One region of the Eubacterium sp. LMAG:50 genome, then DNA from elsewhere that is predicted to be linked to it. Evidence: predicted binding sites of a transcription regulator. Region 1 holds the regulator's gene; the other holds the start of a gene.
What was found. Region 1 encodes NrdR, which represses ribonucleotide reductase genes. Its sites were predicted from a motif close to CACNANATNTNGTG; they were not measured.

Region 1 (6,837 bases):
TTATATTTTGCTATAATTTTTGTCTTGCCATTTTTTATTCCCTTTATATTTAAAATATTATTTTTCTTACCTTTAATTTTTACTATTTTAACAATCTTTTTATTTTTAATTGTCCATTTTACTTTTACGCTTGGCTCTTTCACTTTTATAGTCTTTGTCTTATTAACTACGATATCAACTTTTTTTGTATCAGCATTTACATTAATAGTTCCAACTATACCTACAACACATATTACACATGCAATTACAATTTTTTTAATATAATTAATTGTAATTCTACTTCTTCCTTTAGTCATATAAATCTCCTTTCCAACTAAATTATTCGAACACTAATTTTATGATAACCATAACATATACTTCTATTTATATCTATATGTTTTAGTAACGAAAGTATTTTTTCAGATTATTTTTTCAGATTATTTTTTCTTTAATATTTAAACCACTGTATTTTCATCACGTAAAAAATCCGACAGGCTAAACCTATCGGATTTTCATTTTCTTTCTAATACTATATCTTTATCCTATGCTAAAAACTTGTACGCTCTAAAATCTCACCACAGATTTCAACTCTGCTTTTTCCATCTGTTGCTATAGAAACCTGAGTCGCCTTTTGATATCTTTTTTCTCTATCAGCAATCATTTTTTCTATATATTCTACTGTCATATGATTATTCAAAAGTGGTCTGTCTTTATTTTCACATATACGGTCATAAATAGTTTTGGGTTCTGCCGTGAGAAGTACTGTTCTTCCACCTGCTTTCATTATCTCTATATTTTCATCTTTAAGAACAACTCCGCCACCGCATGATACTATTTTTCCTGCATTAATTTGCATCTCTTCTAAAGCTTTTGTTTCAAGTTTTCTAAAATATTCTTCCCCATTTTTTTCAAATATATCACTTATAGACATATTTTCCTGTTCTTCTATGTATTTATCAATATCAACAACCGGCATTCCTGTAATATAGCCTAACGCATTTGATATTGTAGTTTTTCCCGTGCCCATAAAGCCAATCATAAATATATTTTTATCTTTGATATCATCACAATTAATACCTAATATATTTCTAACCTGTTTAATTGTCATTTGTCCCGGTGCTGATGTATTTACACCTGCCGCAAATGTTATTACTGAGCCTGTTGTCTTTCCACATACTCTTGTTACTGCGCCTAATTCTCCCATTGACATTGTAACTATAGGTGCTATCATTTTTTCATTTGCCTCAATAGAACCATATACGAGTTCCTTAACATCTTCTTCGCAACTTGGCATTACAGCCATCTTACATATATCTGCTCCAAGTTCTTCCATCGTCATTAATGTTTCCACAATCTTTTCTCTTGTTGGTGTTTCATTAAAATGATGATTTGAACCAATTACTTTTGCTCCTGCCGTATGTATTTCTTCTATCATATCTAAGGCAATTGAATCTTTAGAGTAGGCTTCTACATCTATTAATTCAGCCAGTCCTGTCTTAGCTACCTGAACATTCAAATCATAATAACTGTTGTTTGAGATAAATTTTTCTCCACCTTCTCCATCAGTTCTGAAAGTAAAGATTAATGGTATATCTTTAATTACCTCACGCAAATCTATCAACATATTTTCTACTTCATCGATATAAACGCTGTCAAAGAAATCACATCTCCATTCGATTATATCCGGATTCATCTCCACAACTTTTTTTGCCTGTTCTATCACTTCATCGTGATTTTCGCCTACTATCGGTACGCACACTTTGGGGTGACCGTCGCTAAGTTCAAGGTTTCCGACCTTAATTTGTTTCATTTTTCTTCTAATTCCTTTTTCGGAATTATTCCTCCTTTTACATTATTTGCCATATGTTTAAATTACGGCATTTGACGTATATTATAACATATATGAGTTTTATATAAAAGAGTGAAAATGTCTAAATGACATTTGCATAACTAACTAAAACTTTCTAAATGCTGTTTGTAATTGAAGTTATTTTACATTTACAAGCAGTAATAGTGTATATCATTTAGAAAAATACCCGGCATTTATTAAAACTCACTTCCATTTGTTTTCAAATTTATGTATCATAATATATGGTGTTGAATTAATTCAGCATATATCAACTAAATTAGAATTATAAAAACATCCAACAATAACCGTAATAAAGTTTATTGAGCAAAAATATACCGGCTCAAATAATTACAACGGAGGTACTACAATGGAAAATATAAATATTACAGGGTCAACAAAACTTACAGGACTTCTTGGCAGTCCTGTTGCACATAGCAAATCACCCGCAATGCACAATGAAGCCTTTCGACTTTTAGGTTTAGATTATGTATATTTATGCTTTGATGTGGATGAAAATAATATGGAATCAGCAGTTGAAGGTCTACGAACATTAGGAGTTGCCGGATTCAACTGTACAATGCCTGACAAAATAAAAATGTGGGAATTATGTGATGATTTATCTCTTGCAGCAAAGTTAATAGGTGCTGTAAACACAGTTGTTAATCAAGACGGAAAATTTATTGGTCACAATACTGACGGAATTGGATATATGCAATCTGTTAAGGATGCCGGATTTGATATAATTGGAGGTAAAATGACATTAATGGGTGCCGGTGGTGCTGCATCTTCAATTCTTGTTCAGGCTGCAATAGATGGCGTGAAAGAAATCGATGTTTACAACAGACCCGGAACTAATTTTGATAAAGCTCAGATTTTAATTGACAAGTTGAATAAAGTTACTTCAGCTAAAGTTTCTCTCTATGATTTAAATGACGAAACTTCTTTAAAGAAGTCATTGGATTCAAGCACAATTTTAACTAACGGAACTTCTCTTGGTATGGCGCCAAATACCTACTCTTGTGTTATTAAAGACAGTTCCTTTTTACATCCTGAATTAATTGTTTCTGATATTGTTTATAACCCACTCGAAACAAAACTTATGAAAATGAGTAAAGAAATAGGTTGCCCTGTATTCAATGGTTTATATATGCTTTTATATCAGGGGGCTGAAGCCTTTAAGCTTTGGACAGGGAAAGAAATGCCTGTTAATGAAATCAAATCAAAGTTTTTTTAGAAATATTATCAATTAATTTTGAACAATAAATTTTAAAATGAATTATTTTATTCATTACGGATGATATAATTTTTTCAATATCATCCGTAATTTTTTTATTATTCAATAAAACAAATCTCACATTTTCAATATTTATATAATTTAGGGTTGTATAATCAATTTATCAGACTCATATAAACTTATGATTTATACTATTTACTCATATCGGTTTTAGACATTTTCTTTTTCCAACGCCATAAAATAAATTTTTCAGGAATTCTTTTTAAAACTATTTGAATTTCTTCTTTTTTATCGATTTTTTTAACCATCACACTCTGGATTCCTGTTCTGTTTGCGCCATACACATCTGTGAATATCTGGTCGCCTACAAATATTGTAGAATCTACATCTGTGTGCATTAATTCCATCGCTTTTTTATAGTTCCTAGTTGAAGGTTTATGTGCATCAAATATGTATTTTGACTTAACTGCATAAGCGAATGGCTCAACTCTTGGTTCCTGGTTATTTGAAATAAGACACGTATCAAGTCCTATTTTTCTTAATTTTTCGAAAAATTCAATACTCTTATCTGTAGCGGGATGTCCATGAGGAACTAATGTATTGTCAATATCAAATATCACTCCTCTTATCCCCTGTTTATAATACATGTCAAAATCTATATCTTCTACAGAATTTACATATTCATTTGGGTAAAATCTTTCAAGCATATTTTTCTCCTGCGTTCTATCTTTACTTAACTATGTTTCCACATCATCCAGATGCTCTAATTTAAAATATTTCTACATCATAAGATGCACTAATTTAAAAATGTTCCTACATCATCAGATACACAATTTTAAAATATTGCTACATCATTAGATGCACTAATCAAAGTTATTCTTTCATCATCTATGCACTAATTTAAAAATTTCTTTAACTCATCCATAAATGTATTTACATCTTTAAACTCTCTATATACAGAAGCAAATCTTACATATGCAACCTGGTCTAATTCTTTAATTTTATCCATAACGATTTCACCAATCTCATTACTTGAAATCTCTTTTTCTTCTTTATTAAATATCTCTGCCTCTATTTCTTCAACCGTAGATACTATCTGATCATAAGATACAGGTCTTTTATGACATGAACGTACAATTCCCCTCTCTATCTTACTTCTATCATACGGTTCTCTGTTATCATCTTTCTTTATAACGATAAGCGGTATTGTTTCTACTTTTTCATATGTAGTAAAACGTTTACCACATACCTCACACTGTCTTCGGCGTCTGATAGAATTATTCTCTTCTGCCGGTCTTGAATCAATTACCTTTGTATTTTCTTCTCCACAAAATGGACACTTCATATTCTGCCTCCTAATACTTAATTCCAGTCATAAATTGATTATAAAAAGAATTAGTTATATGGTCAAGACGTTTTGTACTTATGCTTTACATCATCTAAGTCTACACTAACCAAAATAATATCATCCCCAATCTGCTTTACACATTTTACAGGAATTATATATTCAAAATCGCTACATATAAGATTACAGAATTTTGTAGGCCCGGGCACAATCAGTGCTTCTATACATCCTGTGCAAATATCAAATTCCAAGTCTTCTACCGAGCCTATCATTTTACAGTCACAACAATTAATTACTTCTTTCTGTTTTAACTCACATATTCTCATTTTTGCTCTGCAGTCTTTTTTTTATTTTATGAGAAAAATTTGTATTTTATGATTATATCTTATATAGTGTTTTATTATTTTATCTTATATAGTGTTTTATTATTTTAACTGATATATTATTTTGTATTTCCATGTCATCTATTTTTTTATCATTATTACATATATCGCCTTACATTTTTATCCCATATAGCGTTTTATCACTTCTTATCGCATATAATGCTTCATTGCCTTTATCGCATTTTTTTCAAGTCTGCTAACCTGTGCCTGAGAAATTCCTATTTCATCAGCTATTTCCATTTGTGTTTTTCCCTTAAAAAATCTTAAGTCTATTATTTCTTTTTCTCTTTCCGGTAGCCCTTTAATTGCTTCAGCAAGAGCTATTCTATCTACCCATTTTTCTTCTTTATTTTTTTTATCACTTATCTGGTCCATCACATACAAAGTATCTCCTCCCTGGTCATATACCGGGTCAAATAAAGATACCGGACTTTGTATTGCATCTAAGGCATATATAACTTCTTCAGATGTAGCTCCAATTTCTTTAGATATTTCACTTATGGTTGGTTCTTTATTGCTTGTCTTCATTATACGCTCTTTAGCATAAATAGCTTTATACGCTGTATCTTTTATCGACCTGCTTACTCTGATTGATGCATTATCTCTTAAAAATCTCTTTAGTTCTCCTGCAATCATAGGTACTGCATAAGTTGAAAACTTTACATTTAATGTGTCATCAAAATTGTCAACTGCTTTTATAAGTCCAACGCATCCAATCTGAAACAAATCATCCATATTTTCATTGCTTCCCGAAAATCTCTGAATAATACTTAGCACAAGTCTCAAATTTCCCTGAATGTACCTTTCCCTTGCTTCTTTGTTTCCTTTTTTTATCTCTTTAAAAAGTTCAGTTTTTTCTTCATTTGTCAGTAACGGTAATTGTGTCGTGTTTACTCCACTTATTTCCACTTTAAAAAGAGCCATATTTTCCTCCAAATCATTCAATTACTTCTTATCAACAAACAAATATTTGTCAATTTGTATTACATTTAAATGATTAACAAAAACACGGCTCTTTATACATTATTCATATTTTACAATTTCTTTTTTTAGTCGATTCATTATCTTTTTTTCTAATCTTGATATGTACGATTGTGATATTCCAAGAAAATCTGCAACTTCCTTCTGTGTCATCTCCTCCCCATCTTTATTATTTAGTCCAAATCTCATTTCCACTATTGATTTTTCACGTTTATTTAATTTTTCAATTGCTTTTTTTAACAGACTTTTCTCCACTTCATTTTCAAGTCCTCTTGATATAACGTCCTCATCTGTTCCAAGAATGTCCGAAAGCAAAAGTTCATTACCATCCCAGTCAACATTTAAAGGCTCATCTATAGATACTTCAAGTTTTGTTTTATTGTTTCTTCTCAAATACATTAGTATTTCATTTTCAATACAACGTGATGCATATGTAGCAAGTTTTATGTTTTTATCTGTCTTAAACGTATTTATTCCTTTAATAAGACCAATTGTTCCTATTGATATCAAATCTTCTACGCCTACCCCTGTATTATCAAATTTTTTTGCTATGTATACAACCAGTCTCAAATTATGTTCTATTAACATTCTTCTTGCTGATTCATCATTTTCATTTATTAATTTTTCTAACTGTTTTGCCTCTTCTTCACCTTCAAGTGGAGCCGGAAGCACATCCGGTCCTCCGATATAATGTACTTCATTAGACTCATCTGAAAGTATCCATCTGGTAAGCACAGGAATCACATTTAAATTTTTAAGCAATTTTTCTCTCCTCTCTTTTATTTTTAATTGTGGACATGCATTGCAATTTCGCAATCATCTATTTACTTTGTTTCAAAATTGTGAGCGTGTATTACAATTCTCGCAATCGCCTATTTGTTTTTGATTTGTTTCACTATTATGTAGAATAAATTCAGAATTTAAAAGCATCTGATATTTTTTATCGTTATTAAACATTCCTTTATAAATTCCTAATACCGGATTTGAAATTTTCAAATTAATGTCTCTATTTTTAATTTCCATATAATCAACAGTAATTCCCGTCAATATTCCATTTTGACTTCCA
Region 2 (6,837 bases), on a different contig from region 1:
AAATCCGATTTTCTTCCCTAATGATTTAAAGGCAAAAAAGTCATAAAGTCTTTATCATAAAAAGAAATATATCTGATAATTAGGTTCTTTTATAACAATACCAAACTTAAAGACATATCATAAACTGCTATTTTATGCAGATTATGATATGTCACAAGCGCCTAATAAATACTTAAAAAGGAGATATTATCATGTCACTGACACTTGAATATTTTTATCAAAAAACAAGCACCAAATATAATTTAAAATTATTGACTACTTCTGTGAATCTTAATAAAGAAATAACTTGGGTATACCTTTTAGACGATATAAATAACAGTTCTTTTGTAAGAGGTGGAGAACTAATTATCACAACCGGTCTAACTACTAAATGCACTCAGAAACTAGACCATCTAATAAACGCGGCTTACATCAAAGGTTCCTGTGGTTTACTAATCAATACTGGTATGTATATTAAAGATGTTCCCTCTCGAATAATCGAATTTGGGGAAAAAAATAATTTTCCTATTTTTTCAATGCCATGGGACACTCATATAGCTGATATAATGCAGGAATATTGTAACGAAATTATTTCCGAGCAAAAAGTTGTTTTGCAAAAAAACAGTGTATTTCTAAGAAGTATTTTACGTTCTTCTTTAAAAGAAGATATACAGATTCTTAATCAATTCATAGGCTTTAGAGTTGTTGCCAGTAAAATACCTTTAACCATTCTACATTTTGCACAAATTGAACTTGATAATATTCATTATTATATTTGTTCCACTAATAGCATTATTTCTACCGATTGTAATATAGGCTTAAGTAATCATATTGAATCAATTGATTCAATGTACCAATACTATATGCAAGCCTATAAGGCTTTAAAAGTTTCATTTATAAAAGGACAAAATCTAATGCATTTTTCTGACATTGGACTTTACGACATATCTCTTTCTATTGATGACAAGTATGTTTGTGAATATGCCCATAAACTGCTTTCACCATTAAATGATAGTGAACTCTTAAATACTTTTCGTGTATATCTAGAATGTAATGGAAGCGTTAATTTAGTTGCTAATAAACTTTTTGTTCACAGAAATACAATTAATTATCGCATTCATCAGATAAAGGAGCAGTTATGCTTAGATTTAGACATACCTGAAAACAGATTAAAATATCTTCTTGCACTCTACATATGCGATTGTGATAATATTAACTTTTAATAATTATCTGCATAATTGAAATTTAACCTGAATTATTCGCAGAACAGACAGTATCTGAACTGACAATTGAACCATGAATATGAAAATTAATCCTTGCAGCCACTTTTACGGCATAGTCACGAATAATTCAGTATTAACAGTATTAACAATATTAATGATTAATTAACTATACAAAGGAGCGTGTTTATATATGAATAGAAAAAATATTAATGGAAAAACAGTTTCTTTTTCAAGGACTGAGCAGGTACATGTAATAAAGCCATGTGATTTAAATGGTGGCGGTCGTTTATTTGGTGGAGCATTACTTTCCATGCTTGATGAAATTGCCGGAATTGTTGCAAAGCGCCATTCCGGTTGCAATAATGTAACAACTGCTGCAATCGACCATTTAGACTTTAAAGATGGAGCCTATGTAAATGATTTGCTGGTAATTATCGGTTATGTAACATATACCGGAAACACTTCAATGGAAGTTCGCATAGATACTTATGTTGAAAATAATGAAGGAATGCGTCACCCTATTAACAGAGCTTTCTTTGTAATGGTTGCAATGGGCGCTAATAACAGACCAACAAAAGTTCCACCGCTTATCATTGAAAATGAATTTCAGCAGGCCGAGTGGGACTGTGCCCTTAAACGAAAAGAAAACCGAATCAAGATGAAGAATGATTTTTAATTTCATTCACATATGCAATATATTTTTCTCTTTAAATTTATAATTGCATTCAAATAAAATATATTTCACTTAATTAAATTAATTTATTTTTCACTTGACAATTTTTTATTTTCTGTTCCATCCCATTATTAAAGGCTCTCTTTTCTCAAACACTATATATTGTGTTTTTGTTTTTTAATTTTCGCAATATTTTGTAGACATTCGTTTAGCTTAGTGCTATAATCTAATGTATGCGAAAGAGTTAAACACCTTACTTGATTATCATAGTTTAACACATCGCTTTTTTATTGCCTAAAAACACAATGTATTTAATTGTGTTTAATATAGAACAGCATTATTATCGTATTTTTAATGCTGTATACATGATATATGAAAAGAAAGAAGGAACGAAAAAAATGATAAGTGTTATTAAACGTGACGGTCATAGAGCTACTTATGATCGTAACAAAATTGTATCAGCTATTCAGAAGGCGAACACAGAAGTCGACCAGGAAGAAAGAATTAGTGAGGAACAGATTTATAATATATTAGCTTCTATTGAAAACCGTGGTTTTGATGAGATGGCAGTTGAAGATATTCAGGATATTATTGAGCAGAAGCTTATGGCCGAGAAGAAATTTGTTCTTGCAAAAACATACATCATTTATCGTTATACAAGAGAACTTGTTAGAAAAGCCAATACTACTGATGATTCTATTCTTGCATTAATTGGTAATACTAATAAGGATGTTATGGAAGAGAATTCAAATAAGAATGCTGTAGTTGCATCAACTCAGCGTGACTTAATTGCCGGTGAAGTTTCAAGGGATTTAACAAGAAGAGTTTTACTTCCTGAAAAGATTTCTAAAGCTCACGATGAAGGAATTCTTCATTTCCATGATTCAGACTATTATTTGCAACCTATTTTTAACTGCTGCTTAATCAATATAGGAGATATGCTTGATAACGGAACTGTTATCAACGGAAAATTAATTGAAAGTCCTAAGAGTTTTCAGGTTGCATGTACTGTAATGACTCAGATTATTGCAAGCGTTGCAAGCAGTCAGTACGGTGGACAGTCTGTAGACATTAAGCATTTAGGAAAATATCTCCGTAAAAGCCGTGAAAAATATACAAGAAATTATCTTTCAAAATATGGAGATAAGGTTGACCCTGAGACATTAGAATCATTTGTAAATGACAGACTTTATGATGAATTAAAGTCAGGTGTTCAGACAATCCAGTATCAGATTAATACTTTAATGACAACTAACGGTCAGTCACCATTTGTTACTCTTTTCTTAAACATCGATGAAAATGATGAATATGTAGATGAAGTAGCAATGATTGTTGAAGAGATTTTAAGACAGCGTTATGAGGGAATTAAAAATGAACAGGGTGTTTACGTTACTCCTGCTTTCCCTAAACTTATATATGTTTTAGATGAACATAACTGCTTAAAGGGTGGCAAATACGACTACATTACTAAGATGGCTGTTAAATGTTCTTCTAAGAGAATGTATCCTGACTATATTTCAGCTAAGAAAATGCGTGAAAATTACGAAGGACAGGTATTCTCATGTATGGGTTGCCGTTCTTTCCTTTCTCCTTGGAAAGATGAAAATGGTAATTACAAATGGGAAGGTCGTTTCAATCAGGGTGTTGTAAGTATTAACCTTCCACAGATTGGTATTATTTCAGGACAGGATGAAGAAAAATTCTGGCCACTTCTTGAAGAGAGATTATCTCTTTGCTTTGAAGCACTTATGTGCAGACATCACGCATTAGAAGGTACACTTTCTAACGTCAGCCCAATTCATTGGCAGTATGGTGCTATTGCAAGACTTGGTAAAAATGAACCTATTGATAAATTATTACACGATGGTTATTCAACTATTTCTCTTGGTTACATTGGTTTATATGAAGTAACTAAATTAGTTAAAGGAGTTAGCCATACAGACCCTAAGGGACTTGATTTTGCATTGCGTGTTATGAAACGTTTAAGAGCTGCTTGTGATTCATGGAAAGAAAACACAGGTATTGCATTTGGTTTATACGGAACACCTGCTGAATCATTATGTTATAGATTTGCAAGAATTGATAAAGAAAAATTTGGCGATATCAAGGATGTTACAGATAAGGGTTATTATACTAATTCTTACCATGTTGATGTTCGTGAAAAGATTGATGCTTTCAGCAAATTTACTTTTGAAAGTCAGTTCCAGTCTATTTCTTCAGGTGGTGCTATTTCATATGTTGAAATACCTAACATGCGTAACAACCTTGAAGCTCTTGAAGAATTAGTTAAATTTATATACGATAACATACAGTACGCTGAATTTAACACTAAATCAGATTATTGTCATGTATGCGGATATGACGGAGAAATTATTATCAATGATGATGGCGAATGGGAATGCCCACAGTGTCACAACAAAGATCATTCTAAGATGAATGTAACAAGAAGAACTTGCGGTTATTTAGGTGAGAACTTCTGGAATGTTGGTAAGACAAAAGAAATTAAAGCACGAGTTTTACATTTATAGTAACATATATTTCCTACAGGGCCTTTGCAATTAATTTGGCGAAGGCCCATTTTAATGTATTATTTCAATAAATTTGGAGGTTGCTTATGAATTACGCAGATATTAAGCGTTATGATGTTGCTAACGGTCCCGGAGTAAGAGTTTCCGTGTTTGTTAGTGGCTGTACTCACAGATGTCCCGGTTGTTTTAACGAAGAAGCTTGGGACTTTAACTTTGGAAAACCTTTTACACAGGAAACAATTGATTATATAATAGATTTGCTTAAACCTGATTTCTACAAAGGTATTACGTTTCTTGGTGGTGAACCTTTAGAACACGTAAATCAGCAGGGGCTTCTTCCTCTTGCGAGAAAGATTCGTGAAGTATATCCTGAAAAATCAATTTGGTGTTTTACAGGATATGATTTTGAAAAAGATGTACTCGGTCGAATGATTAATGAATGGCCTGAAACTAAAGAACTTCTTTCTTACATAGATGTTTTAGTTGATGGTGAATTTATCGAAGCTCAAAAAGACTTATCTTTAGTATTTAAAGGTTCAGCTAATCAAAGACATATATTAGTTCAGGAATCAATGAAATCCGGCTCTCTTGTATTATGGGAAAAACCGGAATATATTACTAACTTTTAATATTCATTATGAAAGGATTTAACTATGACAGCAAATATTAATATTAAGAAACTTAAAGATTCAGCAGTCATTCCAACATACGGCTCTGAATGGGCTGCCGGAGCTGATTTGTATGCATGCCTTGATACACCGGCAACAATTCTTCCAGGAAATACTGTTTTCATTCCAACAGGTATCGCTCTTGAAATTCCTGTAGGTTATGCAGGACTTATTTATGCCCGCAGTGGTCTTTCCTGCAAACAAGGTTTGGCTCCTGCAAACAAAGTAGGTGTTATTGACGCTGACTATCGTGGTGAAATTATTGTTGCTCTTCATAATCATGGTGATTCTGCAAAAACTGTAGAACCCGGCGATAGAATTGCTCAAATGGTCATCACTCCATTTTTAACAGCTAACTTTATCGAAACAGATGAATTAAATGATACTGTTCGTGGTGAAGGTGGTTTTGGTTCCAGCGGAAAAAACTAAATAAAATAACGCTAAGTTATATGGCATCTTCAATTTTTATACAAAAATCGAAGATGCCATTCTTTATTCTCCCCGCATTACTTTATCTATCAGTACAGCAAGAGGTTCTGCTGCATTTACGGCCTCCTGATATGTATTTGTCTGAGCGCCAATTTCAATAAGCATACACTGTCTGCACACTCCAAGGTTATATTCATATGCATTAATGTAATTTCGTCGTGTAAAATCAGGATAATAAGCTTCCGCAGCTAATTTCATCTGGAGCGTAAGTGCTAGATTTTCAAATAAATAATCATTATGCAAATAGCTTATATCTCCACTTTCCTTAAATCTTGACATTCCATTTAAAAACATTATTTTAGCTGTTGGTTTTCCATTTATTTCTGTCACAAGATGGGTATTGTCATTTACGCCATCCCTATGTATATCCAACACCAAAGATATTGAAGGATTGTCTTTTAATATCTTTTTTACACCTTTTTCAGACTGGGTATAGGCTTCATTTCTATCAAGTACGCCATTTACAATATCATATGTTGTTTTATCGTGGATTACATTGTATCCAAATTGTTTTGATAATACTTTTTCCAATCTGTTTCCCACACCTATGATGGTTGTATTTTTATCCTCTGAATTACTATTTGAAAATGTCTCCATGGAATGTGTATGATAAATTAATATCTGAGGCTTTTTATTATTTCCTTTTATTTTAAATTTTTCGCTTAACGCCTTATCAAGTGGCATATCACTTTCTCTTATTGTAGTAGCTGCTGTAACAGTGTAAAATCTTTCAATGACTTTTTTAAACGAGCCTAAATTATCCTTTGTATATTTTGTGCCTGTCATTTTAGGTATTGGAACTAATTCTTTCTTCGCTTCTTCTACTTTTGTCTGTGGTTGTGTAGTTGTCTCTTCCACGGTTTCTAGTTGCGTCGTTTCCGGTCGTTCAGTTGCATTAACTTTATCATAAATTAACTGCACAACCTGTTTATATCCCGGGTCATTTGTATCATAAGAATATTCACTTCCATTTATATACTCTGTTACTACCGATTCTAAAATTTGTTTCTTCATTTCTTCTGACAAATCACCATGATTCTCCATATATATCATATACTGCGTTAATATGCTTGTATTTTCAATAATTTCTCCCACAAGAAAATTGGCTGTCTGCACGGCAGCCTCATTAATATTTCCTTTTGCTTTGTCTTTAACAATTGTATTAATGCATTTACTTGCTATATATATACTCAATACTATAATCAGTACTGACACAATTACCTGAAATGTCTTTTCTTTTACATTTAATCGCCATCCGTTTACATGTATTCCCTGCT

Region 2: nrdD (anaerobic ribonucleoside-triphosphate reductase) is a predicted target of NrdR. The motif match lies at 2,029-2,042, and genes of this name have one in related genera.

The regions. Positions count from the first base shown of each region.
Region 1 is NZ_NALP01000009.1:23,022-29,858, forward strand. Features, by position in the region: gene CCC31_RS12320 (hypothetical protein) at 1-296, opposite strand, end outside; gene aroD (type I 3-dehydroquinate dehydratase) at 527-1,789, opposite strand; gene CCC31_RS12330 (shikimate dehydrogenase) at 2,196-3,062, shown strand; gene CCC31_RS12335 (YqeG family HAD IIIA-type phosphatase) at 3,254-3,769, opposite strand; gene nrdR (transcriptional regulator NrdR) at 3,958-4,407, opposite strand; gene CCC31_RS12345 (PRC-barrel domain-containing protein) at 4,470-4,733, opposite strand; gene sigG (RNA polymerase sporulation sigma factor SigG) at 4,938-5,714, opposite strand; gene sigE (RNA polymerase sporulation sigma factor SigE) at 5,814-6,515, opposite strand; gene CCC31_RS12360 (sigma-E processing peptidase SpoIIGA) at 6,606-6,837, opposite strand, start outside.
Region 2 is NZ_NALP01000007.1:1,231,246-1,238,082, reverse strand. Features, by position in the region: gene CCC31_RS10665 (PucR family transcriptional regulator) at 192-1,202, shown strand; gene CCC31_RS10660 (acyl-CoA thioesterase) at 1,393-1,878, shown strand; gene nrdD (anaerobic ribonucleoside-triphosphate reductase) at 2,277-4,403, shown strand; gene nrdG (anaerobic ribonucleoside-triphosphate reductase activating protein) at 4,490-5,032, shown strand; gene dut (dUTP diphosphatase) at 5,057-5,500, shown strand; gene spoIIP (stage II sporulation protein P) at 5,564-6,837, opposite strand, start outside.